DNA from 3 places in the Neobacillus camarae genome. Region 2 is predicted to be linked to each of the others. Evidence: a T-box and tRNA genes for the amino acid it is inferred to sense, from the RefSeq annotation. Region 2 holds a T-box; the other regions hold tRNA genes.

Region 1 (9,552 bases), on a different contig from region 2:
AATCATCATGCCCCTTATGACCTGGGCTACACACGTGCTACAATGGATGGTACAAAGGGCAGCGAAGCCGCGAGGTGAAGCCAATCCCATAAAACCATTCTCAGTTCGGATTGCAGGCTGCAACTCGCCTGCATGAAGCCGGAATCGCTAGTAATCGCGGATCAGCATGCCGCGGTGAATACGTTCCCGGGCCTTGTACACACCGCCCGTCACACCACGAGAGTTTGTAACACCCGAAGTCGGTGGGGTAACCGTAAGGAGCCAGCCGCCTAAGGTGGGACAGATGATTGGGGTGAAGTCGTAACAAGGTAGCCGTATCGGAAGGTGCGGCTGGATCACCTCCTTTCTAAGGAATATGCAGTCCTTACGGACTGATAAGACGTTGACCTCTGTTGTTTGTTTAGTTTTGAGAGAGCAATCTTTTTTTGTGAGTATTATACCGTAAGGTATAATTCGAAACAATTCTCTCAAAAATTCGTTCTTTGAAAACTGGATAATCGTATAGAAGAAACCAAGTAAAACCGAGTAATCGCCATTTTAGGTTTTAAACCATTTTAGGTTAAGTTAGAAAGGGCGCACGGTGAATGCCTTGGCACTAGGAGCCGATGAAGGACGGTACTAACACCGATATGCTTCGGGGAGCTGTAAGTAAGCTTTGATCCGGAGATTTCCGAATGGGGAAACCCGTTGCCCGTAATGGGGCAGCATCTTTACCTGAATACATAGGGTATTGAAGGCATACCCGGGGAACTGAAACATCTAAGTACCCGGAGGAAGAGAAAGCAAACGCGATTCCCTGAGTAGCGGCGAGCGAAACGGGAACAGCCCAAACCGAAAGGCTTGCCTTTCGGGGTTGTAGGACACTCAACATGGAGTTACAAAGGAACGGGGTAGATGAAGCGGTCTGGAAAGGCCAGCCATAGAAGGTAACAGCCCTGTAGTTGAAACTTCGTTCCCTCCTGAGTGGATCCTGAGTACGGCCGGACACGTGAAATCCGGTCGGAAGCAGGGAGGACCATCTCCCAAGGCTAAATACTCCCTAGTGACCGATAGTGAACCAGTACCGTGAGGGAAAGGTGAAAAGCACCCCGGAAGGGGAGTGAAAGAGATCCTGAAACCGTGTGCCTACAAGTAGTCAGAGCCCGTTTATGGGTGATGGCGTGCCTTTTGTAGAATGAACCGGCGAGTTACGATTGCATGCGAGGTTAAGTTGATGAGACGGAGCCGCAGCGAAAGCGAGTCTTAAGTAGGGCGAAATAGTATGCAGTCGTAGACCCGAAACCAGGTGATCTACCCATGTCCAGGGTGAAGTCCAGGTAACACTGGATGGAGGCCCGAACCGACGCACGTTGAAAAGTGCGCGGATGAGGTGTGGGTAGCGGAGAAATTCCAATCGAACTTGGAGATAGCTGGTTCTCTCCGAAATAGCTTTAGGGCTAGCCTCACGAAGTTAGAGTCTTGGAGGTAGAGCACTGTTTGGACTAGGGGCCCCCATCGGGTTACCGAATTCAGACAAACTCCGAATGCCAAAGACTTATCCGTGGGAGTCAGACTGCGAGTGATAAGATCCGTAGTCAAAAGGGAAACAGCCCAGACCACCAGCTAAGGTCCCAAAGTATACGTTAAGTGGAAAAGGATGTGGAGTTGCTTAGACAACCAGGATGTTGGCTTAGAAGCAGCCACCATTTAAAGAGTGCGTAATAGCTCACTGGTCGAGTGACTCTGCGCCGAAAATGTACCGGGGCTAAACGTATCACCGAAGCTGTGGATTGACATCTTCGATGTCAGTGGTAGGAGAGCGTTCTAAGGGCGTTGAAGCTAGACCGTAAGGACTGGTGGAGCGCTTAGAAGTGAGAATGCCGGTATGAGTAGCGAAAGATGAGTGAGAATCTCATCCACCGTATGCCTAAGGTTTCCTGAGGAAGGCTCGTCCGCTCAGGGTTAGTCGGGACCTAAGCCGAGGCCGAAAGGCGTAGGCGATGGACAACAGGTTGATATTCCTGTACCACCTCTTTATCGTTTGAGTGATGGGGGGACGCAGGAGGATAGGGTAAGCGCACTGCTGGTTATGTGCGTCTAAGCAGTTAGGCTGGTGAATAGGAAAATCCGTTCACCGTAAGGCTCAAGCTGTGACAGCGAGGGAAATAGAGTACCGAAGTTCCTGATTCCACACTGCCAAGAAAAGCCTCTAGCGAGATAAAAGGTGCCCGTACCGCAAACCGACACAGGTAGGCGAGGAGAGAATCCTAAGGTGAGCGAGAGAACTCTCGTTAAGGAACTCGGCAAAATGACCCCGTAACTTCGGGAGAAGGGGTGCTTACTGGGGTGAATAGCCTCGGTAAGCCGCAGTGAATAGGCCCAGGCGACTGTTTAGCAAAAACACAGGTCTCTGCGAAGCCGCAAGGCGAAGTATAGGGGCTGACGCCTGCCCGGTGCTGGAAGGTTAAGAGGAGGGGTTAGCTGCAAAGCGAAGCTCTGAATCGAAGCCCCAGTAAACGGCGGCCGTAACTATAACGGTCCTAAGGTAGCGAAATTCCTTGTCGGGTAAGTTCCGACCCGCACGAAAGGCGTAACGATCTGGGCACTGTCTCAACGAGAGACTCGGTGAAATTATAGTACCTGTGAAGATGCAGGTTACCCGCGACAGGACGGAAAGACCCCATGGAGCTTTACTGTAGCCTGATATTGAATTTTGGTACAGCTTGTACAGGATAGGTAGGAGCCTGAGAAGCCGGAGCGCCAGCTTCGGTGGAGGCGTCGGTGGGATACTACCCTGGCTGTATTGAAATTCTAACCCGCATCCCTTATCGGGATGGGAGACAGTGTCAGGTGGGCAGTTTGACTGGGGCGGTCGCCTCCTAAAGAGTAACGGAGGCGCCCAAAGGTTCCCTCAGAATGGTTGGAAATCATTCGCAGAGTGTAAAGGCACAAGGGAGCTTGACTGCGAGACCTACAAGTCGAGCAGGGACGAAAGTCGGGCTTAGTGATCCGGTGGTTCCGCATGGAAGGGCCATCGCTCAACGGATAAAAGCTACCCTGGGGATAACAGGCTTATCTCCCCCAAGAGTCCACATCGACGGGGAGGTTTGGCACCTCGATGTCGGCTCATCGCATCCTGGGGCTGTAGTCGGTCCCAAGGGTTGGGCTGTTCGCCCATTAAAGCGGTACGCGAGCTGGGTTCAGAACGTCGTGAGACAGTTCGGTCCCTATCCGTCGTGGGCGCAGGAAATTTGAGAGGAGCTGTCCTTAGTACGAGAGGACCGGGATGGACGCACCGCTGGTGTACCAGTTGTCTTGCCAAAGGCATCGCTGGGTAGCTATGTGCGGACGGGATAAGTGCTGAAAGCATCTAAGCATGAAGCCCCCCTCAAGATGAGATTTCCCATAGCGTCAAGCTAGTAAGATCCCTGAAAGATGATCAGGTTGATAGGTCAGGGGTGGAAGCACGGTGACGTGTGGAGCTGACTGATACTAATCGATCGAGGACTTAACCAAGTCATATTTAAAAATGCGAACTCGTTTTACAAAGGTTTCTTTGGTTATCCAGTTTTGAGGGAATGATGAAATATTAAAATTTCCTCTTGCAAAATATAAAAAAGACATTATAATAAATTAGTGTCGAATAGATGGTCTGGCAGCAATGGCGAGAAAGTCACACCCGTTCCCATACCGAACACGGAAGTTAAGCTTCTCAGCGCCGATGGTAGTTGGGGCGAAAGCCCCTGTGAGAGTAGGACGTTGCCAGGCTTTTAATATGGAGGATTAGCTCAGCTGGGAGAGCATCTGCCTTACAAGCAGAGGGTCGGCGGTTCGATCCCGTCATCCTCCACCATATTATGCCGGTTTAGCTCAATTGGTAGAGCAACTGACTTGTAATCAGTAGGTTGGGGGTTCAAGTCCTCTAGCCGGCACCACTTTTTTGAGCCATTAGCTCAGTCGGTAGAGCATCTGACTTTTAATCAGAGGGTCGAAGGTTCGAGTCCTTCATGGCTCACCATTTAAATGAAATATGCGGGTGTGGCGGAATTGGCAGACGCACCAGACTTAGGATCTGGCGCCGCAAGGCGTGGGGGTTCGACTCCCTTCACCCGCACCATTTGATTGTTATATGCGGAAGTAGTTCAGTGGTAGAACACCACCTTGCCAAGGTGGGGGTCGCGGGTTCGAATCCCGTCTTCCGCTCCATTAGTGCCGGGGTGGCGGAACTGGCAGACGCACAGGACTTAAAATCCTGCGGTAGGTGACTACCGTACCGGTTCGATTCCGGTCCTCGGCACCATTTAATAATGCGCCCGTAGCTCAATTGGATAGAGCGTCTGACTACGGATCAGAAGGTTATGGGTTCGACTCCTTTCGGGCGCGCCATATCGGGAAATAGCTCAGCTTGGTAGAGCACTTGGTTTGGGACCAAGGGGTCGCAGGTTCGAATCCTGTTTTCCCGACCATTAATATAAGATGGGGCCTTAGCTCAGCTGGGAGAGCGCCTGCTTTGCACGCAGGAGGTCAGCGGTTCGATCCCGCTAGGCTCCACCATAATTATGTACAATATTTTGGCGGTGTAGCTCAGCTGGCTAGAGCGTACGGTTCATACCCGTAAGGTCGGGGGTTCGATCCCCTCCGCCGCTACCAATATTAATTGGACCTTTAGCTCAGCTGGTTAGAGCAGACGGCTCATAACCGTCCGGTCGTAGGTTCGAGTCCTACAAGGTCCACCAGTAGTCTTATTATAGTACGGAGGAATACCCAAGTTCGGCTGAAGGGATCGGTCTTGAAAACCGACAGGCGGGTTAAACCGCGCGGGGGTTCGAATCCCTCTTCCTCCTCCATGTTACTTTTTAAGAGCATGGACAAACTAAATATTTTATTATCGCGGGGTGGAGCAGTCCGGTAGCTCGTCGGGCTCATAACCCGAAGGTCGCAGGTTCAAATCCTGCCCCCGCAATTCGGTCTGGTAGTTCAGTTGGTTAGAATGCCTGCCTGTCACGCAGGAGGTCGCGGGTTCGAGTCCCGTCCAGACCGCCACTTATGGCTCAGTAGCTCAGTCGGTAGAGCAAAGGACTGAAAATCCTTGTGTCGGCGGTTCGATTCCGTCCTGAGCCACCTTTAATATTATTTTTTAAAAATAGTATGGCGGTTGTGGTGAAGTGGTTAACACACCAGATTGTGGCTCTGGCATTCGTGGGTTCGATTCCCATCAATCGCCCTTTATTAAATTACTCTATTTGCGGGTGTAGTTTAGTGGTAAAACCACAGCCTTCCAAGCTGTTGTTGTGGGTTCGATTCCCATCACCCGCTCCAATCTATGGGCCTATAGCTCAGCTGGTTAGAGCGCACGCCTGATAAGCGTGAGGTCGATGGTTCAAGTCCATTTAGGCCCACCATTTTATATTATTCCGCAGTAGCTCAGTGGTAGAGCTATCGGCTGTTAACCGATCGGTCGTAGGTTCGAGTCCTACCTGCGGAGCCATATAGAGAAGTACCCAAGTGGCTCAAGGGGCTCCCCTGCTAAGGGAGTAGGTCGCGTAAGCGGCGCGAGGGTTCGAATCCCTTCTTCTCTGTTATTGGCCCCTTGGTCAAGCGGTTAAGACACCGCCCTTTCACGGCGGTAACACGGGTTCGAATCCCGTAGGGGTCATACAAAAAAGCTGATGACAATTAGTCATCAGCTTTTTTTGTCGTTTAAGAACAAAAGCAGCCAGTGGAAATGGAGATATGTCTCCAAACGACCGATAAGGTGAAATAAGAGTAACCAGGGTAAATAGAAATGGCTCCAAACGAACCAGAATGGGAATAAAAAGTAGCTATGGTAAATTGGGACGACTCCAAACTACCGAGGAGGTGAAAAGTCAGCAGCCAGGGTAAATAGGAGCAGTTCTAAACAATCGTGTCACAGGACTAGCAGAGAGCAAAAATATATCGAATTATGAAAGCCCTTCCACATAATAATCTCCAATCTCCCCCCAAAATTAGTATCACTGTAAAAATATCTGACATAATATTTGGCTTTTCGTAAGTACATCTTACATAAAAAGTTTGTTGTCTTTTGTCGCTTTGAGTTGTGAAAAATATCATATCTTATCGAAAAAGTTGAAAGTTTGTCGCAATATGAGTTCTGTTACGGACTCTTGTCAGAAAAGATAAAAAAGTATTTCGAGTATTATAATAACTTTCCACTTATAATTGAAACTTGTAAAACATATCTTCAATGGGAATGAGGAAAGTCATGATAGTAAATACATTATTTCCAACGGACTATCAATTGCATTTATTTCATGAGGGAAACTTATTTCAAAGTCATCACCTTTTTGGTGCCCATGTTTTTAAAGATTCCACTCAAACCCGGACACGTTTTTGTGTTTGGGCCCCGAACGCACTTGAAGTAAGGCTGGTCGGCGATTTTAATCATTGGAATGGTAAAGGGCATAAATTAAAAAAAGTGAATGATGAAGGAGTATGGGTTCTTGTCATTAATCAAGACCTGGAAGGATGTATTTATAAGTATGAGATACTCACGCAAACGAACGAAATACTCCTGAAGGCCGACCCGTTTGCCTTTTACTCCGAATTAAGACCCAATACGGCCTCCATTGTATATACATTGGATGAATTTCATTGGAATGACCAAGATTGGATGGAACGCAAGCTCAGGAAAAATTATCTATCGGAGCCTGCTGTCATTTATGAAGTCCACATCGGATCTTGGTTGAAAAAACAAGATGGGGAGTTTCTGACCTATCGGGAACTTGCTGCAGAACTAATTCCCTATGTAACCGAGCATGGATTTACCCATATTGAATTATTGCCGATTGTTGAGCATCCCCTTGACGATTCATGGGGATATCAAGGAACTGGCTATTTTTCCGTAACATCCAGGTACGGAACCCCAGATGACTTTCAATATTTTGTGGACGAATGTCATAAACATAAAGTAGGGGTCATCCTTGATTGGGTACCGGGTCATTTCTGCAAGGATGCGCATGGGCTCTATCAATTCGATGGTACGCACCTTTATTCCTATACCCATCATGGCGACAGAGAAAATTTGGTATGGGGGACAGCAAACTTTGACCTTGGAAAGGGAGAAGTGCAAAGCTTTCTCATATCAAACGCGATCTATTGGATGGATTATTTCCATGTTGACGGTTTTAGGATGGATGCTGTGGCCAATATCATCTACTGGCCTAACAGTAAGGGATTAAAGGAGAAAAATCCTTTCGGGATAGAATTTTTAAAAAAGCTGAACAAAGAGATCCATGACCACACCCCTTCTGTTTTAATGATTGGTGAGGATTCAACGGACTTTCCTAACGTGACTGGACCTGTCCAGTATGGGGGCTTGGGATTTGATTATAAATGGAATATGGGCTGGATGAACGATATTTTGGTGTATATGGAAACACCTCCCTATGCACGCCACTCTGTCCATTCAAAGGTTACTTTTTCACTTTTATATGCGTTTTCAGAAAATTTTATGCTCCCCTTTTCACATGATGAAGTCGTACACGGAAAGAAGTCACTGCTAGATAAGATGCCAGGGGATTACTGGGAAAAATTCGCCCAATATCGGCTCCTGCTGGGTTATATGTTCTCGCATCCAGGAAAAAAACTGTTATTCATGGGGTTTGAACTGGGGCAGTTTGCCGAATGGAAGGATAAAGAGCAACTGGATTGGGTCTTATTAGATTATGACATGCACCGTAAATTGAATGATTATGTGAAGGTTTTAATTAAGTTATATAAACGCTCCAAGGCATTATATGAATTGGATTATTTATGGGACGGTTTTGAATGGATTGATGTTGATAACAAAGAACAATCCATATTTTCATTTGTTCGTAAAGGGAAAAAAGATGAAGACAGTTTAATTGTTGTCTGTAATTTTACGGGAGTCAGCTACCCGGAATACAATATCGGTGTATCGCTCGCAGGCGAGTACAGGGAAATCTTTAATAGTGATAGCGAAGAATATGGGGGATCTGGAGTGGTGAACAAAAAAACGATTGCCTCTTTGGAGCAGCCATTTCACGGGAAACCATTTTCTATCAACGTAAGCATGGGACCATTCAGTTTTCTGTTATTAAGGCCTGTTAAAAAACGAAAGGAGAGGAAAGGGAATGGAAAAGAAAAAGTGCGTAGCCATGCTGTTGGCAGGGGGAAAAGGAAGTAGACTTAATATCTTGACCAGAGACCTTGCAAAACCGGCTGTTCCCTTTGGGGGCAAGTATAGGATCATTGACTTTACGTTAAGCAACTGTTCAAATTCAGGGCTTGATACGGTAGGAGTTTTGACACAATATCAGCCGCTTTTGTTAAATTCATATATTGGCATTGGCAGTACTTGGGATCTGGATCGTAAAAATGGCGGGGTTACTGTATTGCCTCCATATAGTGAGTCATCTGAAGTAAAGTGGTATACAGGGACTGCCAGTGCCATATACCAAAACCTGAACTATCTCAAGCAATATCAGCCTGACTACGTTCTCATACTCTCAGGAGATCATATATACAAGATGAATTATGAGACAATGCTGGAATACCACATTGAAAAAAAGGCAGATGTCACAATATCCCTCATAGAAGTTCCTTGGATGGAAGCGAGCCGATTCGGCATTATGAACACAAATGAAGAGATGAGAATCACAGAATTTGAGGAGAAACCCGCAAATCCGAAAAATAATTTGGCTTCCATGGGGATTTATATATTCAGCTGGAATATATTAAAGGAATATTTGGAAATGGATGCGAGAAACCCGGATTCAAGTCATGATTTTGGTAAAGACGTGATTCCATCATTATTGGATCAAAATAAAAAATTGTTTGCTTATCCGTTCAAGGGCTATTGGAAGGATGTTGGCACCGTACAAAGCCTATGGGAAGCCAATATGGATCTATTGAACGAAGATTGTGAATTGGACTTGTTTGACCCTTCTTGGAAAATTTATTCTGTCAATCCCAACCAGCCTCCACAATACATTTCACCAAATGCGATTGTATCGGAATCTCTAATCAATGAAGGATGTACGATTGACGGGGAAATTGACCATTCTGTCCTCTTTCAAGGGGTCGTTGTGGGAAAGGGTTCACTTATTAAAGATTCGGTCATTATGCCTGATTCCATAATTGGGAAAAATTGCTACATTGAAAAAGCGATTGTACCTTGTGATGTAACGATACCGGACGGGACGGTCGTACGTTCCCTTGATGATGAAATTATTTTAGTAACAAATGAATTGTTAAGCGAATTGCAACTGAAAGCATAGCAGCAGTATTAGAATTTTACAGTTGAAACAGGGGAAGAGGCCCTGACCAAATACAGGGGGAATCTGGAGATGAAAAGAAGGCTGTTGGGAATTATTGATGCTACAAGCTATCACGAGGATTTGGAGGAATTGTTAACACACCGGTCTTTGGCTGCACTGCCATTTTCCGGGCGGTACCGGGTAATTGACTTTGTTTTATCCAGTATGGTGAATTCAGGTATCAGAAGTGTTGCAATCTTCCCAAAAATGCAGTATCGGTCATTAATGGACCATTTGGGTTCAGGAAAAAATT
Region 2 (9,552 bases):
TATTTTTTCAAATAATATAACAGGATCCCTGCTGCAACGGCCACATTCAGAGATTCACTCTTTCCGTATATCGGAATATACAGGTTTGCCGTCGTTGAAGTTAGCAGCTCTTGACTGATGCCATTTCCTTCATTTCCGACGATGAGGGCAAAGGAATCACTAGGCAAAATTTCTTTATAAACGGAGGCTCCTTCGAGGGCAGTTCCGTATACCGGTATGTTTCTGGATGAAAGTTTATCCATCCATTCCTTCAGATCGCCTCTTATAATGGGCAGATGGAAATGGCTGCCCTGTGCCGAGCGCAATACCTTTGAATTGTAGACATCGACACTACCGCGGCCGACAATGACGGCATCGATTCCGGCCGCATCGGCGGTACGGATCATCGTGCCAAGATTGCCTGGGTCTTGGACCGCATCGATAAAAAGAAATGTCTTGGCCTGTTCCAAGGACTCGCTAATGGACGGCTGATGGCAAACAGCGTAAATTCCTTGCGGTGCTTCTGTATCCGTTAAGGCATCGGAAATTTCTTCGGTCACCATCGCCATCGGAGTATCTCCACTGTCCAATCTTGAGGGAACTCCTATTTTTTCGGACACAATGATTTCGACAACGAGACCCTCTTGTTTCAATGCTTCCTCGACGAGATGGAACCCTTCGACAAGAAAGGTGCCAGAACGGTCACGCTCTTTTTTGGTCAGCAATTTTTTCCATTGTTTCACTTGCGGATTTTGGATCGATTGAATATATTTCAAGTGGATTTTCCCCTTTAAGAATTCTGTTGATTTTATTATAGCGAAATTACATAATAAAGCCAAAATCAGACAACCTAAGAAGGTAAAAGAGCACAAAAAGGAGTGTGTCGTCATGAACTTAAATTTGCGAAAAGCGGTTATTCATAACGTTGTCAATGATACGCAAGAACAATTAGAAGATACCATTGTGGATGCGATTCAGAGCGGGGAAGAAAAAATGCTTCCTGGCTTGGGCGTGTTGTTCGAAGTGATTTGGACCAATGCTTCTGAGGAAGAGAAAAAAGGCATGTTGACAACGCTAGAAACCGGGTTAAAACAATAAAAAATGAGTTAAAGCCGGCAAGTTTATCATGTGCCGGCTTTTTTAATTGCAGATACAAATATCGATTGTGTTTTCTTTATGACCTATTATTGCTCTCTTACGACCTATTTTCGGGCTCTTACTACCTAAATTTCTGCACTTACAACACATTTTTGGGACTTATTGGAATCGCAATCTTTCCGGCTCCTTTACGACCCACTTTTGCTCACTTACAACCTATTTTCGGGCTCTTACTACCTAAATTTCTGCACTTACAACACTTTTTTGGGACTTATTGGAATCGCAATCTTTCCGGCTCCTTTACGACCTACTTTTCCTCACTTACGACCTGTTTTCGGGTTCTTACTACCTAAATTTCTGAACTTACAACACTTTTTTGGGACTTATTGGAATCGCAATCTTTCCGGCTCTTTTACGACCTACTTTTCCTCACTTACGACCTGTTTTCGGGCTTTTACTACCTAAATTTCTGCACTTACAACACTTTTTTGGGACTTATTGGAATCGCAATCCCTCCGGCTTCTTTACGACCTACTTTTCCTCACTTACGACCTGTTTTCGGGCTCTTACTACCTAAATTTCTGCACTTACAACACATTTTTGGGACTTATTGGAATCGCAATCTTTCCGGCTCTTTTACGACCTACTTTTCCTCACTTACGACCTGTTTTCGGGCTCTTACTACCTAAATTTCTGAACTTACAACACATTTCTGGTACTTATTGGAATTGCATCTCACATACTACCTATTTTCGGGCTCTCACTACCAAATTTCTGCACTTACAACACTTTTTTAGTATCTTTTGGAAACAAAACAATTCTTCTCATCTACCAATTCAAAGAAAAACCCCCGGCATCAGTCTGCCGGGGATCATTTTTTTATTCATAAATAATCTTATCAACCGTCTCGCGGTCTAATCGTTTAATCACTTCAACAATCAGCTTGACCGCGTTTTCGTAGTCGTCGCGGTGCAGAATTCCGGCATGGGAGTGGATATAACGGGTAGCGATGGTTATCGCCAATGCCGGTACACCATTATGGGTCAAATGAATCGAGCCTGCATCCGTTCCGCCGCCTGGAATCGATTCAAACTGATAAGGAATGTTCAGTTCATCGGCCGTATCCGTGACAAAATCACGCAAGCCTTTATGAGCTACCATCGAAGCATCATAGACAACGATTTGCGGGCCCTTGCCCATTTTACTCATCGCTTCTTTTTCGGTAATTCCAGGAGTGTCTCCGGCAATACCGACATCAACGGCAAAGCCGATATCCGGCTCAATTTTATGCGTGGAAGTTTTGGCGCCGCGCAAGCCGACTTCTTCTTGGACGTTACCAACTCCGTAGACCACGTTCGGATGGTCAACACCCTGAAGCTGCCTTAACACATCAATCGCGATGGCGCAGCCGATGCGGTTGTCCCATGCTTTGGCCAGCAGCATTTTTTCATTGTTCATAACCGTGAATTCAAAATACGGCACGACCATATCCCCTGGGCGGACGCCCCACTCTTCTGCTTCTGTGCGGCTGGATGCGCCAATATCAATGAACATGTCTTTAATCTCGATTGGCTTCTTCCGAGCTTCTGCTGACAGAACATGGGGAGGCTTAGAGCCAATAATTCCTGTAACTTCGCCTTTTCTTGTTACAATTGTGACGCGCTGGGCAAGCATGACCTGCCCCCACCAGCCGCCGACGGTTTGGAAACGCAGGAAGCCTCTGTCATCAATTTGGGTGATCATAAATCCGACTTCGTCTAAGTGGCCAGCCACCATGATTTTAGGGCCGTCAGCATTTCCCACCTTTTTTGCGATTAAACTGCCAAGTCCATCGGTTGTGATTTCATCAGCATAGGGAGTTATGTATTTTTTCATGACTTCGCGAACTTCGCGTTCATTGCCCGGAATGCCTTTCACATCCGTCAATTCTTTAAGCATGCTCAATGTTTCATCCAGTTTAGCCATTTACGGGCCCCCTTTTTAAATAATCAAACTACAAGCTTTATTATACCGAAACCCTCAAACATCCAACAAATTTAAAATCGTTAATAATTGTTGGCTTGTCTTTGATAATTTACTTCATTTTTTGCAAAATATGCCTGTTCCATTTCGGATTCACTTATTTCTAATAATGTACCTAGTTGCAAATAAGTTCCGATTACTGTTACATAGTCATCGAAACTCTTGGATTGCTGAAAGTCATTAATCGTTTCATATAGAGATAAGAATTGCTCTGTCACGTCTTTCGAGGACGCTAAAGCGTTGACTTCAAAATCCTTCTTGTCAAACCCGCATTCAATACCAAGCGACAAAATAAAATGGATCCCATCGACAAACTCCTCTAAAATCACGTTCTTCGGGGATGATGGCTTAACGCTCCAGAATTTAAAGCATTTTGTTTCATTGGCGAGTTCGCCAACCTCGACTAATAGTGCTAAAACCTTTCGGGAAAACAGATCACTTTCCTGCAATTGATGCTTTTCTTCTATATGTTGGTCCAATGCTTTTTGCATGCCAAAAAGTTTTGTAAGATTCATTATTCATCCGCTCCCTTATTAGAAAAATATTTTTAAATAAATGGCCAATTCTAGAAGTGCCAAAATTGGAAATCCCCATTTAAATTGAACATGCTTGGTTTTATGGTGAAAATATCGCATTCCAGCCGTTGCTCCAATCGCTCCGCCAAAAATGGCCACCAACCAGAGGGTCCGTTCACTTATACGAAACTGGTGCCGCTTCGCCCGCTGCTTGTCTACTCCCATTATGATTATACCGATTAAGTTCATTACAGCAAAAAATAGTACCAAATATGTCCTGCCATCCATTGTAGTTTCCCCTTTATAGTAAAAGAGCCATCCTCAAAATCGAGAATGGCACTTGGTATATTATTTGCTTAATTGTTGCTTAGCAGTGTCAGCTAATTGAGTGAATGCTGCTGCATCACTAATTGCCAATTCAGAAAGCATTTTGCGGTTTACTTCGATACCAGCAAGCTTTAAGCCATGCATTAAACGGCTGTAAGAAAGACCGTTCATGCGAGCTGCTGCGTTGATACGAGTAATCCAAAGTTTGCGGAAATCGCGCTTAACCTGACGACGGTCACGGAAAGCATATTGCAATGATTTCATAACCTGTTGGTTAGCAACTTTGTATAATGTATGTTTTGAACCATAATAACCTTTAGCTAATTTAAGAACTTTTTTACGACGTTTGCGAGTAACAGTACCGCCTTTTACACGTGGCATGTATTTTCCCTCCTATAAATCTTTCCGATATTATTTAACGTTAGTTAGCAATTGACGAATGCGTTTGAAATCGCCTTTTGAAACAAGGCCAGACTTGCGAAGCTTACGCTTTGCTTTAGTTGATTTGTTAGCAAACAAGTGGCTTGTATAAGCGTGGTCACGCTTTAGTTGACCAGATCCAGTTTTTTTGAAACGCTTTGCAGCGCCGCGGTGTGTTTTCATTTTTGGCATTGGGGTATCCTCCTTATTACTTTTCAATTTTCGGTGCTAAGACTAGGAACATACTGCGGCCATCCATTTTCGGATGAGACTCAATAGTTGCTACTTCTTTGCACTCACTAGCAAAACGGTCTAATACTTTTTGACCGATTTCTTTATGGGTAATCGCCCGGCCCTTGAAGCGGATTGAGGCTTTTACCTTATCGCCCTTTTCCAAGAATTTAATGGCATTGCGCAGCTTTGTATTAAAGTCATGCTCATCAATGGTTGGGCTTAGGCGAACTTCTTTCGTAGTGATGATTTTTTGGTTCTTGCGAGCTTCTTTATCCTTCTTTTGCTGCTCGAACTTAAACTTACCATAATCCATTATCCGGGCTACCGGAGGTTTTGCATTTGGTGCAACCAGCACTAAATCAAGATTCACTCGTCCGGCAATTTCCAGCGCTTCGTTTTTGGGTTTGATTCCTAATTGTTCCCCGTTTTGATCAATCAAGCGAACTTCACGAGCGCGAATGCCCTCATTTAACAACATGTCTTTGCTAATAGTTAGCCACCTCCAAGGTTTTACATCAAGAATACTTTTGCCAGGGACAAGAATTCGCCCTGCAAAACCTGATTCATGAACCATTTTTAAAAATAACAGAATCATAAGTTCCAGCAGAGAAGCCATTAAAAAAGTGTGGATGATAACACCCACACTTTACGAAACATAGTTTAAGTAACTATTTAAGTCCACGTAATACCTGTCAACTGCGAAACGCGTCAAATCAGGTGAGAAGCGGGCGCTCCTTCTTTCCCAAAACTTAGTATTCAATTTTCATACCTTTGTAACTATAACACAAGCAAAGAGAAGATGTCAAATAAACTTTTCTTTGATGACAACGAAAATTATTGTAACAAAAAACGATAAATTATTCAATACCTTATTCAAAAAACAACTGAGGGCCGGCTTCGACCCTCAGTTGCTCATTAATTGTGTTGAACTTTTGCTTTAAGCGCGGCAAGAAACTCTTCAAAGGCTATCGTTTCGGATTTTTGCTCACCGTATTTACGGACGTTGACAGCATTTTCCGCCATCTCTTTGTCACCGACCACCAGCATATATGGAATTTTTTGCATCTGCGCTTCTCGGATTTTATAGCCGATTTTTTCATCACGGCCATCCAATTCGACACGGAAACCTTGTGCTTTCAGTTGCTCTTGAACCTTCCTTGCATAGTCATAATGCGCATCAGGAGATACAGGAATCACTTGAGCTTGCACTGGTGCCAGCCAAGTTGGGAATGCGCCTTTATACTCTTCAATCAGGTAGGCAACAAACCGCTCCATTGTGGATACAACGCCGCGGTGGACAACAACTGGACGATGCTGTTTGCCGTCTTCTCCAACATAAGTTAAGTCAAAGCGTTCTGGCAGCAAGAAGTCCAATTGGACAGTCGACAGCGTTTCGTCTTTTCCAAGCGCTGTTCTGACTTGAACATCCAGCTTAGGTCCGTAGAAGGCAGCTTCCCCTTCGGCTTCGAAATAGTCAAGACCAAGGTCATCCATCGCTTCTTTTAACATGCTTTGTGCTTTTTCCCACATGGCATCATCGTCAAAGTATTTTTCTGTATCCTGCGGGTCCCTGTAGGATAACCGGAAGGAATAATCCTTGATATCAAAATCTTTATATACATCCAAAATCAAATTAACAACACGTTGGAATTCTTCCTTAATTTGATCCGGACGGACGAAGATATGGGCATCATTTAACGTCATGCCGCGGACACGCTGCAGGCCGGATAAGGCTCCGGACATTTCATAGCGGTGCATCGTGCCTAGCTCAGCAATCCGGATTGGCAGTTCACGATAGCTGTGAATAGCGTTTTTGTATACCATCATGTGATGCGGGCAGTTCATCGGACGAAGCACCAATTGCTCGTTATCCATATCCATCACAGGGAACATGTCTTCATGGTAGTGATCCCAGTGGCCGGAAGTCTTATAAAGCTCGACATTGGCCATGATAGGCGTATAGACATGGTCATAGCCCAAGCTAATTTCTTTATCGACAATATATCGTTCCACGATGCGGCGGATCGTTGCGCCTTTAGGCAGCCAAAGCGGCAGCCCCTGGCCGATTTTTGGGTTATTGGTAAATAAGTTTAACTCTTTGCCCAGTTTCCGGTGGTCACGCTCTTTTGCTTCTTCGAGGATGCGGAGATGCTCAGCCAAATCCTCTTTTTTGAAAAAGGCCGTTCCATAGACGCGCTGAAGCATTTTATTATCGCTGTCGCCGCGCCAGTAAGCTCCGGCAATGCTTAATAATTTAAATTCTTTAATTTTGCCTGTCGATGGGACATGGACACCGCGGCAAAGGTCAAAGAATTCACCTTGTTCATAAATGGTGACTGTTTCTCCTGCTGGAATCGCCTCGACCAGTTCTACCTTATAAGGATCGCCGACTTCTTTGTATAACTCAACGGCTTCCTCACGGCTAACCTCTTTACGGACAATCTCCAGATTTTCATTCACAATTTTTGCCATTTCTTTTTCAATCTTTGGCAGGTCTTCCGGAGCTAATGATTCCTCCAGATCCATGTCATAATAAAAACCGCCTTCAATGACAGGACCAACCCCCAGCTTGGTATTAGGGTAAAGCCGTTTAACTGCCTGGGCCATCAAATGGGCCGTACTATGGCGCAATACCTCTAGTGCGTCCTTAGACTCCGGAGTCACAATCTCTATTGAACCGTCTTCAAATAGCGGACGGCGAAGGTCAACTAGATTACCGTTTAATTTACCGGCAATTGCCTTTTTCTTAAGGCCCGGGCTAATCGATGCGGCGACATCTTCTGTTTTTGTTCCCTTAGGAAACTCCTTCACTGCTCCATCAGGAAACGTAATTTTTACAACGTCTTCCATATCTTTCTCCTCCTTTAAAAAAATAAAAAACCCGTCCCTCAAGAAAGGGACGAGTTTGAATTAACACGTGGTTCCACCCAAGTTTTCATTTTCCATCACCAGGATAAAAAATGACTTTAGGTCAGGTAACGGCTGAGACCGTCAACAATTACTTTCTTCCATCAGAAGAGTTCACTGCTGAAGTTTAAAGGCGGTAAACATCTTTTCCGTGATAGGAGGCTTGCAGCCTGGACCTCCCTCTCTATAATCCGTAAAAAAACGCTGTTGTCCTTATCATAACTTGTTGCTATCATTATTCTTTGAAAATAGGCCAACTCCTGGCCATACTACGCTGACCAAGTGCATCCTCTTTTCTTGCTATGTAGGTTATTATAATCAGTTTAAATTTAAAAATCAAGGATATCACGCCTATATTGTTTGTTTTTATTTCGGTAGGAGCCATGATTTTCAGCAGCATCCGCGTCCAGGTCAATATCCCCCAAGCTGCGAAGGGATTGGTAGGATTTAATAATCACCCTCTCTTCAAAAATATTCTTGATTGTCCGGACCAGCGGGGCTTCTTTGTCCCTTGTATAAAGGAAAATTGAGGTTGGGGCAAGTGACAGCAATGGAGCAATCGTAGCCGAATCGACATAAATTGGATGATTCACCAGCAGTTTTCGGTCAATCATTTTTGTCAATTCGCTCCTTTTTATTTCTTTCAGCTGCTGGTTGTAAAACGTAATTTCCTCATCGAGCAATAAATGAAGGACATCCGCTTTGGGCTCACGGTCAGCTAAAAAATCCCTTAGCATCTGAACAAACATTTGATATTCCTGTTCCATTTTATATTCATCAATCGAAATTTCCACATATCTCTCCAGGTGCTGAAGATAGGAACGCAGGCGAAACTTCACAAATGAGTCGAAAGAAAACGTCACTTGGTCCTTAAATATATGGTCAATCGCCTCTTTAATTTTTGGATCTTCATTCTTATCCTTGATAAACATAGACAAGTCCTCGCGCTGGCCCTCAAGGATAGAATAAAGGATTTCCATAATTTGTTGCTGCTCTTCGGCTTCTTTAAAATAAAATTGTTCGCTTATTATTTCCTGAAACCAATCATCCCGTTTTACGAAGGTGATAAATTGATAAAACCCCGTCTTCACGAGTTCCATAATGTCCTCTGCAACTGGAAGGTCCTGAATTTTTACTTTATATCGATCTTCTAAAAGAAGATTATCCATAAGGTCCGGAACTTGCTTAAAGCATTTACAAAAGTGGTCATAGCATTTGATGGCATCTATTTTATTTTGGAAGATGATTTCTACCAACCAAACCCCCCCTTTTACCAAATATCTGTTTTTAATATATATGGGGAACTTGGCCAAAATAGAAGTTGCCAGAATAGTCGATTCCATAAAAAAGAGGACAGCCTTAGATAGGCCGCCCTCAGAAACATTAAGAATTCAATTAGGTCCTCCGGTTAGGACCTGCCACTAATACCGGTTCACTTAGTGCCCGTATCCGTTCCATAATCCGGCGGGCTTTGACTTTTTCCTCTTCGCCCCGTTGAGAATGGGCTAAATGATGCTCGAGACCTTGAAAATCAAAGTTTGAAGTGAAAAACGTCGGCAGTTTCTCCAGCATCCGATACTGGAGAATTGGGCCTAAAACCTCATCCCTCGTCCAGCTCGAAACTGCTTCGGCCCCAATGTCATCCAGCATTAAAATCGGCTCTTTTTTTAACGCTTCAATCTTTTCATTCAACGTTGAATCTGCAATCGCACTTTTCATTTCACGCAGCAGCTCAGGTACATACACAATCATAGAAGAGATTTGTTTTTTCGCCAGCCTGTTGGCAATCGCACCAAGCAGATAAGACTTTCCAACCCCAAACTTCCCGTAAAAGTAAAGGCCCTTTGTTGGCTTGCCTTGGTCGTAATTGTTTAGGAACAGAGCCGCTTTTTGAACCGCATCAATCCGTTCGGCATCATGTTCCAAGTCTTCGAACGTGGCGCTAATAATATCCCTTGGAACATGAAGGCTTTTAATCAGTTTTTCGTTTTTCCGCCGTTCATCATCCAATACTTTTCGCGGACAACGCTCATAGGTTACATCAATGCTG
Region 3 (9,552 bases), on a different contig from region 2:
CTTGTAGTCCATTTTCATGCTCCCTCTGTTCGTTTTGTTATAGTCTCCATTGGCCATTGGAAAAGAGATACAGTGACAAAAAAAAGATCAAACGCACTTAAATAACCCTGTGAGAAGGACATACTTTCCCCACATGAATCATTTAGGTACATTTGATCTTGCCTGCATGACCAGTAACACGTCAAACTGTATCCAGCTATTTAGCTTTGACAATAATGTAACACGCTTTCATAAACTTAACAACCATTTTTGTCACAAAAAATTAAAAATTATTTTATGAAAGTATCTTGTGAAATCAAACTTTCAAAATAAGACCATACAGTTTTTGAAAAAAATGAAGCCGGTTCGCTAAAAACGATAAAAAAAGTCTTGTGGATTTTATCAAAGAGTGATAGATTATAGCCAAAGATGAATAGAACGGTGAACTTGACGTGTTACTGGTGGAGCAGGCAAGATCAAGTGTACTTAAAAGACAATGTGGGAGAAGTGTACCCTTCACACATTGTTCATTAAGTACGCTTGATCTTTTTTTGTGGTTTGTTTTTCTCCTAATTTAGCCGTATTCATCCCGTCCGTTTTGTACCTTTGCAATTTGAAAGGAAGCATAATAACAATGAATATCATGAGAAACCATCAAAAAACTCTTATCTTAATCATCGTCGTATTTTTCTGGTTTGCCCAATATGTGTATATTCCCTATCAAACGCCCTACTTAAATCTCGTTCACGTATCAAGCAATTTGATTGGTACCATTGTTGGCGCTTATGGAATTTCTCAACTAGTACTCCGCTTGCCTGTCGGAATTATGGCTGATATCAGCAGTAATCATAAGTTCTTTATTCTAATCGGTACCCTTTGTGCCGGTCTTGCTTCGCTTTTCCGAATTTTTTTATCTCCTGGTATTGGATTTTTTATCGGGAATATTTTATCCGGAATTGCCAGTGCTACTTGGATTTCATTTATGGTTTTATATATGGGCTATTTTTCAAAAGGGAAACAAGCCATCGCCACTAGTAACATCATTTTAGCGAATAATCTCGGAATGTTGTTAGGATTTGTTACGAGCACCTTTTTGTATGATATCGTTGGCATGAGGATGGTTTGTGTTTACAGTTTCATCGCTGGCATGATTGGCTATACTCTGTCTTTTTTCCTCAACCCAACCATACCTGCGAATGGACAAAAATTGACGATTCTTGATTTATTAACTGTGGGCAAAGATAAAAATTTATTGGTCTTTTCATTTTTGGCTTTAATTCAACAAGGCGTTCAGATGTCATCCACGATGTCTTTCACAAACCAAATTATTAAAGGACTTGGCGCCAATAATACAATGGTGGGTTTATCATCGATTATCTATATGTTATCGGCCGTTTTATTTGCGAAAGCCGCTTCGACCCGTTTCATCGAAAAAATAGCAACTAAACATTGGATTTATAGTATCTTCTGCTGCCTTGGATTTTATTGCTTTCAAGTTTCCCACACTTCTTCCATTGGCACGATCTCTCTTTTACAAATCATTCCTGGAATGGCTACAGGTATCTTATTTTCATTAGTCACTTCTGAAGCGATGCAAACCATTGATCCTCATAAACGCTCTACCGCAATGGGATTTTTTCAAGCCATTTATGCCATTGGCATGACGGTCTTCCCTATCATTAGCGGCATCCTTTATCAAAGAATATCGATACAGGCTACCTATTCTTTTCTCGCCCTATCTTGTCTTATTGCAGTAATCCTTAGCGCTTTGTATTTTCATTCTGCTGCACGAAAAACAAAATTGCCTAAAATGCCCCTTCGAAATGTCAAAAGCATATAGAGCTGCACCTGGCAGAGACAATGATAGTCGTATACTCAGCTAGAGTAAGATGAAAAGCACAAAAAAGACCCCAATCAATCATCCAAAAAGATTGAGGGCCTATGAAACGCCGGTCTATTATTAAAATTCTCTTCTTTTCCTACGTAAAAACGCTGGTATATCAAAAGGTTCTTCCGATTGCGTTGAGTCCCGGTCATATTCTGGAACCCGTTGTCTTTTGATTTCCCGTTCCTCTTGTGTATGCTGTTCCTTCGGTTCAGACATCTCTTCCTTCGATGGGTCAGAAGGGGTTTGTGATGGTACAGCCTGATGCTCATTGAATCCTGTAGCAATGACCGTTACGATGATTTCCTCTTTTAAGTTATCATTAATAACGGAACCAAAAATCATATTTAAATCCTCATGACAAGCGGAAGAAACGATTTCAGCTGCCTCCTGTACCTCAAATAAACTTAAATTGCGGCCTCCGGTTATATTCATAATCACGCCTTGGGCTCCAGTAATCGAGGTTTCTAATAAAGGACTATTTAGGGCTTTTTTGGCAGCTTCGACTGCACGATTATCACCTTTTGCCACACCAATACCCATCAGGGCTGTTCCTTTATGCGACATAACCGTTTTCACATCGGCAAAGTCAAGATTGATTAACCCTGGAACAGCAATCAAATCAGAAATCCCTTGAACACCTTGTCTCAGCACATTATCTGCTTCATGAAAGGCCTGTACCATCGGTGTTTTTTTATCAACTATGTCTAATAGGCGGTCATTGGGAATAATAATTAAGGTGTCTACAGCATCCCTCATATCGTTAATTCCTTTAAGCGCATTTGCCGCACGCTTATGGCCTTCGAACTTGAATGGACGTGTGACAACCCCAATGGTCAGGGCGCCAATATTACGGGCGATTTTGGCAATGGCAGGAGCGGCGCCTGTTCCTGTTCCCCCGCCCATTCCGGCTGTAACGAAAACCATGTCGGCTCCCGTTAGTACTTCTTCAATCTGCCGTTTACTTTCTTCCACAGCCCTTTTACCTATTTCCGGATTTGCCCCTGCTCCTAAACCTCTTGTTAATGTGGCGCCGATTTGCATTTTGATTTCTGCACTTGATTGTTTAAGGGCTTGTGCATCTGTATTAGCAGCGATAAATTCTACTCCGCCGACTCCGGCCTCAATCATTCGGTTTACGGCGTTGTTTCCCCCGCCGCCAACACCAATCACCTTAATGGCAGCGTATTGATCTATATTAGTATCAAAAAAATCCAACTTGGCGTTCCTCCTCATTCATTCGTTTATCTAAATATTCAATCTAAAAAAGCTTGTACTAAAAGAAATTCATTATATTATTCGAATTTAACTTCTGGTTTCTATAGGTACTAGAGTAGGAGGAATGGTGGATATTTTCACTTCTTTTCATGAGCTATTTATATCAGAATTTGTTTTAAAATAAACCTTTGTATTCTTCATTGTTGCGGGCTAAGTGCAACCATGCAACCTCTTGTATTTGAAAAGATTCAAACTTGTTTTAATGCCTTAGACGGTAATTTGTATCACTAACATCAGTTTCGATACTGCTTAATCTATCTTCAAGGTAGTCTATATTATTATTTATAGCTTCCATTACGGCCATAGACTCTAAATGACGTAAATTTTCGTTATAAAGCCTGATGCATTCTTGGAGAGTGCTTGCTTGCATGGATTCTATGTAATGAATAAACGAGTTAATTGCCTCACGATAATGATAATATTCAGGAACAACTCCTATTGATTTCATGTTGTTTTGACATTCAAGTTTAATTTTTTCAAGTTTTGTCTCTTCAATTTGTATTTTCTTTTGCATTTCCATTTTTCTTTTACTAACCTTTAGGGTCCAAAAGGCATAAATTATTGCGGCTGGAATTGTCACCATGCCTAATAAACCATAACCCCCATATTTTTGTTCGAAATCGATATGAAAAATAGTTTCAATCAAGACACTAACAAAAACACCAGAAAGGAATGAAACAATCAAGCGTGTCCAAAAACCCGTCACTATTGGAAGGCCTGGAATTTTACTTTCTTGATCTGCTATTTTATCAGTCTCCTTTTTGTATAATCTCAATACTTCTAATAAATCCATTTATTAATTAGCCCCATGTTCTATATGATATGTATAATTTTAGTCCTGTTACCAAATATTTATCAATAATAATACACTGGTTAAAGTAAAATTTTTATGCATGAAGAGAAAAATCTTTTGGCTGCCAAGTTGGGGCTTTTAGCTGACGTTACTCACATGACTATTTGGAGGATTGAGGAGGGAAATCTTAGAGTATAACGCCGGTTGTGCTTGATAACTTGATCAATGGGGTTACAGTAAGCAACAGCTTATTGTGGATTTTAAATATAAGTAGCGGATTAAGCAAAAATTAAAAGATCAATACAAAAGATATTTACGGGGTAAAAATGTGGTCAAAGCAGTTGTCATCAACAAAAAAGACCCCCAACCAGAACGGTTGAGAGCCTTCGAAATGTTGATAATTAACGTTTTTGAGAACTGAGGTGCACGACGAGCGTCTTTAAGACCGTATTTCTTACGCTCTTTTATTTTTATACCTAATATGAAGCAACCTAAAATAAATAGATTTACTAAAAGCCTGATTTACAGGGCTTTTTTTCTTTCTAATAGAGCCTAGAAATAATAGCTTTATATATGTTTAGTGGTCAAATGTGGACAAAATAACCTATACTTGTTCAACTAATTCACCCACTAGTTTTGGTATAATCCTTCACAATCTTTTTTTGGGGAACCAAATTCAGATTCCCTTTTTGTCGATAAAAAAAAACGCTAATTTAAGCGTTATTATAACTTTTAACTTTTTTTACATGCCTTATAGGATTCAAACCTCTGGCCATACGCTTAGAAGGCGTATGCTCTATCCAGCTGAGCTATAGGCGCATATATCAATGGCGGAGGAGGAAGGATTTGAACCCTCGCGCCGGTTACCCGACCTACACCCTTAGCAGGGGCTCCTCTTCAGCCTCTTGAGTACTTCCCCATATAAAAATGGCTCCGCAGGTAGGATTCGAACCTACGACCGATCGGTTAACAGCCGATTGCTCTACCACTGAGCTACTGCGGAACAAAAATAAATTATTATGGTGGGCCTAAATGGACTCGAACCATCGACCTCACGCTTATCAGGCGTGCGCTCTAACCAGCTGAGCTATAGGCCCATATTGGAGCGGGTGATGAGAATCGAACTCACAACATCAGCTTGGAAGGCTGAGGTTTTACCACTAAACTACACCCGCATTTTTGGAGGCAACACCCGGATTTGAACCGGGGATAAAGGTTTTGCAGACCTCTGCCTTACCACTTGGCTATGCTGCCTTAAGAATGGCTGGGCTAGCTGGATTCGAACCAACGAATGTCGCAGTCAAAGTGCGATGCCTTACCGCTTGGCTATAGCCCAATAATTTATAAAAAAATGGGGCGGCTGATGGGAATCGAACCCACGAATGTCGGAACCACAATCCGATGCGTTAACCACTTCGCCACAACCGCCATATTCTTTTATCTGGCAGGGGTAGTAGGAATTGAACCCACACCAAAGGTTTTGGAGACCTTCGTTCACACAAACTATACCCAAAATAATATGGCGGGGGCGGATTTCGGTCCGCCGAACCGGAGCGGTTTACAGTCCGCATTCTTGTAACTTGCCGCACCCTCACATTTTAAAAGCATACTTAAAAAAAGGCTCAGACGGAAATCAACCCGCTGACTGGGGCGTTTTCAGTCCTTTGCTCTACCGACTGAGCTACTGAGCCACACAAAGAATATATCTATATCAACAGCAGGTTTACCTACTGGGATAAAATGGCGGTCCGGACGGGACTCGAACCCGCGACCTCCTGCGTGACAGGCAGGCATTCTAACCAACTGAACTACCAGACCAATTGCGGGGGCAGGATTTGAACCTGCGACCTTCGGGTTATGAGCCCGACGAGCTACCGGACTGCTCCACCCCGCGATAATAATAATTGTGTTTTTATGGAGGAGGAAGAGGGATTCGAACCCCCGCGCGGTATGACCCGCCTGTCGGTTTTCAAGACCGATCCCTTCAGCCAGACTTGGGTATTCCTCCGTGTAAATAAAATGGACGATGTAGGACTCGAACCTACGACCGGACGGTTATGAGCCGTCTGCTCTAACCAGCTGAGCTGCACCGCCATTTTCTTAATTAATATAAATGGAGTCTAGGGGGATCGAACCCCTGACCTCCTGCGTGCAAAGCAGGCGCTCTCCCAGCTGAGCTAAGACCCCATGTTTATTAATATTAACTCTCGACTGGTCGGGAAGACAGGATTCGAACCTGCGACCCCTTGGTCCCAAACCAAGTGCTCTACCAAGCTGAGCTACTTCCCGTTATAATGGCGCGCCCGAAAGGAGTCGAACCCATAACCTTTTGATCCGTAGTCAAACGCTCTATCCAATTGAGCTACGGGCGCACAATTTTCTTAAGTGGTGCCGAGGACCGGAATCGAACCGGTACGGTAGTCACCTACCGCAGGATTTTAAGTCCTGTGCGTCTGCCAGTTCCGCCACCCCGGCAACTATGGAGCGGAAGACGGGATTCGAACCCGCGACCCCCACCTTGGCAAGGTGGTGTTCTACCACTGAACTACTTCCGCATTATAGTAAATTATTTTGCTATTGCAAAAAACTTTGGTGCGGGTGAAGGGAGTCGAACCCCCACGCCTTGCGGCGCCAGATCCTAAGTCTGGTGCGTCTGCCAATTCCGCCACACCCGCAATATTGAACGTTATTTGCTAGTGAAAAAGATATGGTGAGCCATGAAGGACTCGAACCTTCGACCCTCTGATTAAAAGTCAGATGCTCTACCGACTGAGCTAATGGCTCAATAAAAAGCAAAAAATAAATGGTGCCGGCTAGAGGACTTGAACCCCCAACCTACTGATTACAAGTCAGTTGCTCTACCAATTGAGCTAAACCGGCATAATATGGTGGAGGATGACGGGATCGAACCGCCGACCCTCTGCTTGTAAGGCAGATGCTCTCCCAGCTGAGCTAATCCTCCAAAAATGGTGACCCCTACGGGATTCGAACCCGTGTTACCGCCGTGAAAGGGCGGTGTCTTAACCGCTTGACCAAGGGGCCTGAATATAATTTCTGCAAAATAATAGCCCCAAAAAGGGGCTTAGCCTGGCAACGTCCTACTCTCACAGGGACTTGCGTCCCAACTACCATCGGCGCTGAGAAGCTTAACTTCCGTGTTCGGGATGGGAACGGGTGTGACCTTCTCGCCATTGCTGCCAGACTATTTTGCTTGAGAGATCATTCTCTCAAAACTGGGTAATCAGAAGAAACTTTGGTAAAACGAGTTTGCATTTTCAAATATGACTTGGTTAAGTCCTCGATCGATTAGTATCAGTCAGCTCCACACGTCACCGTGCTTCCACCCCTGACCTATCAACCTGATCATCTTTCAGGGATCTTACTAGCTTGACGCTATGGGAAATCTCATCTTGAGGGGGGCTTCATGCTTAGATGCTTTCAGCACTTATCCCGTCCGCACATAGCTACCCAGCGATGCCTTTGGCAAGACAACTGGTACACCAGCGGTGCGTCCATCCCGGTCCTCTCGTACTAGGACAGCTCCTCTCAAATTTCCTGCGCCCACGACGGATAGGGACCGAGCTGTCTCACGACGTTCTGAACCCAGCTCGCGTACCGCTTTAATGGGCGAACAGCCCAACCCCTTGGGACCGACTACAGCCCCAGGATGCGATGAGCCGACATCGAGGTGCCAAACCTCCCCGTCGATGTGGACTCTTGGGGGAGATAAGCCTGTTATCCCCAGGGTAGCTTTTATCCGTTGAGCGATGGCCCTTCCATGCGGAACCACCGGATCACTAAGCCCGACTTTCGTCCCTGCTCGACTTGTAGGTCTCGCAGTCAAACCCTTGTGCCTTTACACTCTGCGAATGATTTCCAACCGATTCTGAGGGAACCTTTGGGCGCCTCCGTTACTCTTTAGGAGGCGACCGCCCCAGTCAAACTGCCCACCTGACACTGTCTCCCATCCCGATAAGGGATGCGGGTTAGAATTTCAATACAGCCAGGGTAGTATCCCACCGACGCCTCCACCGAAGCTGGCGCTCCGGCTTCTCAGGCTCCTACTATCCTGTACAAGCTGGCCGCAAAATTCAATATCAGGCTACAGTAAAGCTCCATGGGGTCTTTCCGTCCTGTCGCGGGTAACCTGCATCTTCACAGGTACTATAATTTCACCGAGTCTCTCGTTGAGACAGTGCCCAGATCGTTACGCCTGCGTGCGGGTCGGAGCTTACCCGACAAGGAATTTCACTACCTTAGGACCGTTATAGTTACGGCCGCCGTTTACTGGGGCTTCGATTCAGAGCTTCGCTTTGCAGCTAACCCCTCCTCTTAACCTTCCAGCACCGGGCAGGCGTCAGCCCCTATACTTCGCCTTGCGGCTTCGCAGAGACCTGTGTTTTTGCTAAACAGTCGCCTGGGCCTATTCACTGCGGCTTACCGAGGCTATTCACCCCAGTAAGCACCCCTTCTCGAAGTTACGGGGTCATTTTGCCGAGTTCCTTAACGAGAGTTCTCTCGCTCACCTTAGGATTCTCTCCTCGCCTACCTGTCGGTTTGCGGTACGGGCACCTTTTATCTCGCTAGAGGCTTTTCTTGGCAGTGTGGAATCAGGAACTCCGGTACTCTATTTCCCTCGCTGTCACAGCTTGAGCCTTACGGTGAACGGATTTTCCTATTCACCAGCCTAACTGCTTAGACGCACATAACCAGCAGTGCGCTTACCCTATCCTCCTGCGTCCCCCCATCACTCAAACGATAAAGAGGTGGTACAGGAATATCAACCTGTTGTCCATCGCCTACGCCTTTCGGCCTCGGCTTAGGTCCCGACTAACCCTGAGCGGACGAGCCTTCCTCAGGAAACCTTAGGCATTCGGTGGATGAGATTCTCACTCATCTTTCGCTACTCATACCGGCATTCTCACTTCTAGCGCTCCACCAGTCCTTACGGTCTAGCTTCAATGCCCCCATAGAACGCTCTCCTACCACTGACATCGAAGATGTCAATCCACAGCTTCGGTGATACGTTTAGCCCCAGTACATTTTCGGCGCAGAGTCACTCGACCAGTGAGCTATTGCACTCTTTAAATGGTGGCTGCTTCTAAGCCAACATCCTGGTTGTCTAAGCAACTCCACATCCTTTTCCACTTAACGTATACTTTGGGACCTTAGCTGGTGGTCTGGGCTGTTTCCCTTTTGACTACGGATCTTATCACTCGCAGTCTGACTCCCACGGATAAGTCTTTGGCATTCGGAGTTTGTCTGAATTCGGTAACCCGATGGGGCCCCTAGTCCAAACAGTGCTCTACCTCAAGACTCTTGACTATCGTGAGGCTAGCCTAAAGCTATTTCGGGAAGACCAATATCTCCAAGTTCGATTGGAATTTCTCCGCTACCCACACCTCATCCGCGCACTTTTCAACGTGCGTCGGTTCAGGCCTCCATCCAGTGTTACCTGGACTTCACCCTGGACATGGGTAGATCACCTGGTTTCGGGTCTACGACTGCATACTATTTCGCCCTACTTAAGACTCGCTTTCGCTGCGGCTCCGTCTCATCAGCTTAACCTCGCATGCAATCGTAACTCGCCGGTTCATTCTACAAAAGGCACGCCATC

What was found. A T-box is a leader RNA that pairs with one kind of tRNA and senses whether it is charged. The one in region 2 lies ahead of thrS (threonine--tRNA ligase), so its partner is inferred to be a tRNA-Thr.
Region 1: it encodes a tRNA-Thr, which carries the amino acid that the T-box ahead of thrS (threonine--tRNA ligase) is inferred to sense. The anticodon was not compared.
Region 3: it encodes a tRNA-Thr, which carries the amino acid that the T-box ahead of thrS (threonine--tRNA ligase) is inferred to sense. The anticodon was not compared.

What each region holds. Positions count from the first base shown of each region.
Region 1 covers NZ_JBUCKX010000002.1:1,457,298-1,466,849, forward strand. Annotated here, with positions in the region: rRNA gene ACY8D0_RS14585 (16S ribosomal RNA) at 1-346, shown strand, start outside; rRNA gene ACY8D0_RS14590 (23S ribosomal RNA) at 558-3,495, shown strand; rRNA gene rrf (5S ribosomal RNA) at 3,631-3,747, shown strand; tRNA gene ACY8D0_RS14600 (tRNA-Val) at 3,757-3,832, shown strand; tRNA gene ACY8D0_RS14605 (tRNA-Thr) at 3,839-3,914, shown strand; tRNA gene ACY8D0_RS14610 (tRNA-Lys) at 3,922-3,997, shown strand; tRNA gene ACY8D0_RS14615 (tRNA-Leu) at 4,012-4,096, shown strand; tRNA gene ACY8D0_RS14620 (tRNA-Gly) at 4,111-4,185, shown strand; tRNA gene ACY8D0_RS14625 (tRNA-Leu) at 4,191-4,279, shown strand; tRNA gene ACY8D0_RS14630 (tRNA-Arg) at 4,289-4,365, shown strand; tRNA gene ACY8D0_RS14635 (tRNA-Pro) at 4,369-4,445, shown strand; tRNA gene ACY8D0_RS14640 (tRNA-Ala) at 4,458-4,533, shown strand; tRNA gene ACY8D0_RS14645 (tRNA-Met) at 4,553-4,629, shown strand; tRNA gene ACY8D0_RS14650 (tRNA-Ile) at 4,639-4,715, shown strand; tRNA gene ACY8D0_RS14655 (tRNA-Ser) at 4,734-4,826, shown strand; tRNA gene ACY8D0_RS14660 (tRNA-Met) at 4,869-4,942, shown strand; tRNA gene ACY8D0_RS14665 (tRNA-Asp) at 4,946-5,022, shown strand; tRNA gene ACY8D0_RS14670 (tRNA-Phe) at 5,028-5,100, shown strand; tRNA gene ACY8D0_RS14675 (tRNA-His) at 5,131-5,203, shown strand; tRNA gene ACY8D0_RS14680 (tRNA-Gly) at 5,225-5,298, shown strand; tRNA gene ACY8D0_RS14685 (tRNA-Ile) at 5,305-5,381, shown strand; tRNA gene ACY8D0_RS14690 (tRNA-Asn) at 5,393-5,467, shown strand; tRNA gene ACY8D0_RS14695 (tRNA-Ser) at 5,471-5,558, shown strand; tRNA gene ACY8D0_RS14700 (tRNA-Glu) at 5,564-5,635, shown strand; gene glgB (1,4-alpha-glucan branching protein GlgB) at 6,224-8,167, shown strand; gene ACY8D0_RS14710 (glucose-1-phosphate adenylyltransferase) at 8,115-9,260, shown strand; gene ACY8D0_RS14715 (GlgC family sugar phosphate nucleotidyltransferase) at 9,330-9,552, shown strand, end outside.
Region 2 covers NZ_JBUCKX010000003.1:1,153,609-1,163,160, forward strand. Annotated here, with positions in the region: gene ACY8D0_RS21090 (TrmH family RNA methyltransferase) at 1-755, opposite strand, end outside; gene sspI (small acid-soluble spore protein SspI) at 868-1,077, shown strand; gene ACY8D0_RS21100 (M42 family metallopeptidase) at 1,957-3,042, opposite strand; gene ACY8D0_RS21105 (dUTP diphosphatase) at 3,123-3,614, opposite strand; gene ACY8D0_RS21110 (DUF1294 domain-containing protein) at 3,633-3,902, opposite strand; gene rplT (50S ribosomal protein L20) at 3,963-4,322, opposite strand; gene rpmI (50S ribosomal protein L35) at 4,353-4,553, opposite strand; gene infC (translation initiation factor IF-3) at 4,570-5,073, opposite strand; ribosomal protein L20 leader region at 5,207-5,341, opposite strand; gene thrS (threonine--tRNA ligase) at 5,511-7,445, opposite strand; T-box leader at 7,488-7,731, opposite strand; gene ACY8D0_RS21135 (putative sporulation protein YtxC) at 7,832-8,758, opposite strand; gene dnaI (primosomal protein DnaI) at 8,898-9,552, opposite strand, start outside.
Region 3 covers NZ_JBUCKX010000004.1:63,810-73,361, reverse strand. Annotated here, with positions in the region: gene ACY8D0_RS21720 (beta-glucoside-specific PTS transporter subunit IIABC) at 1-12, opposite strand, end outside; gene ACY8D0_RS21715 (MFS transporter) at 614-1,819, shown strand; gene ftsZ (cell division protein FtsZ) at 1,940-3,082, opposite strand; gene ACY8D0_RS21705 (hypothetical protein) at 3,342-3,935, opposite strand; tRNA gene ACY8D0_RS21700 (tRNA-Arg) at 4,683-4,752, opposite strand; tRNA gene ACY8D0_RS21695 (tRNA-Ser) at 4,764-4,854, opposite strand; tRNA gene ACY8D0_RS21690 (tRNA-Asn) at 4,864-4,938, opposite strand; tRNA gene ACY8D0_RS21685 (tRNA-Ile) at 4,956-5,032, opposite strand; tRNA gene ACY8D0_RS21680 (tRNA-Gly) at 5,037-5,110, opposite strand; tRNA gene ACY8D0_RS21675 (tRNA-Cys) at 5,116-5,189, opposite strand; tRNA gene ACY8D0_RS21670 (tRNA-Gln) at 5,197-5,271, opposite strand; tRNA gene ACY8D0_RS21665 (tRNA-His) at 5,288-5,363, opposite strand; tRNA gene ACY8D0_RS21660 (tRNA-Asp) at 5,677-5,753, opposite strand; tRNA gene ACY8D0_RS21655 (tRNA-Met) at 5,756-5,829, opposite strand; tRNA gene ACY8D0_RS21650 (tRNA-Ser) at 5,851-5,943, opposite strand; tRNA gene ACY8D0_RS21645 (tRNA-Ile) at 5,956-6,021, opposite strand; tRNA gene ACY8D0_RS21640 (tRNA-Ala) at 6,050-6,122, opposite strand; tRNA gene ACY8D0_RS21635 (tRNA-Pro) at 6,148-6,224, opposite strand; tRNA gene ACY8D0_RS21630 (tRNA-Arg) at 6,231-6,307, opposite strand; tRNA gene ACY8D0_RS21625 (tRNA-Leu) at 6,322-6,410, opposite strand; tRNA gene ACY8D0_RS21620 (tRNA-Gly) at 6,416-6,490, opposite strand; tRNA gene ACY8D0_RS21615 (tRNA-Leu) at 6,526-6,610, opposite strand; tRNA gene ACY8D0_RS21610 (tRNA-Lys) at 6,644-6,719, opposite strand; tRNA gene ACY8D0_RS21605 (tRNA-Thr) at 6,740-6,815, opposite strand; tRNA gene ACY8D0_RS21600 (tRNA-Val) at 6,822-6,897, opposite strand; tRNA gene ACY8D0_RS21595 (tRNA-Glu) at 6,903-6,977, opposite strand; rRNA gene rrf (5S ribosomal RNA) at 7,021-7,137, opposite strand; rRNA gene ACY8D0_RS21585 (23S ribosomal RNA) at 7,222-9,552, opposite strand, start outside.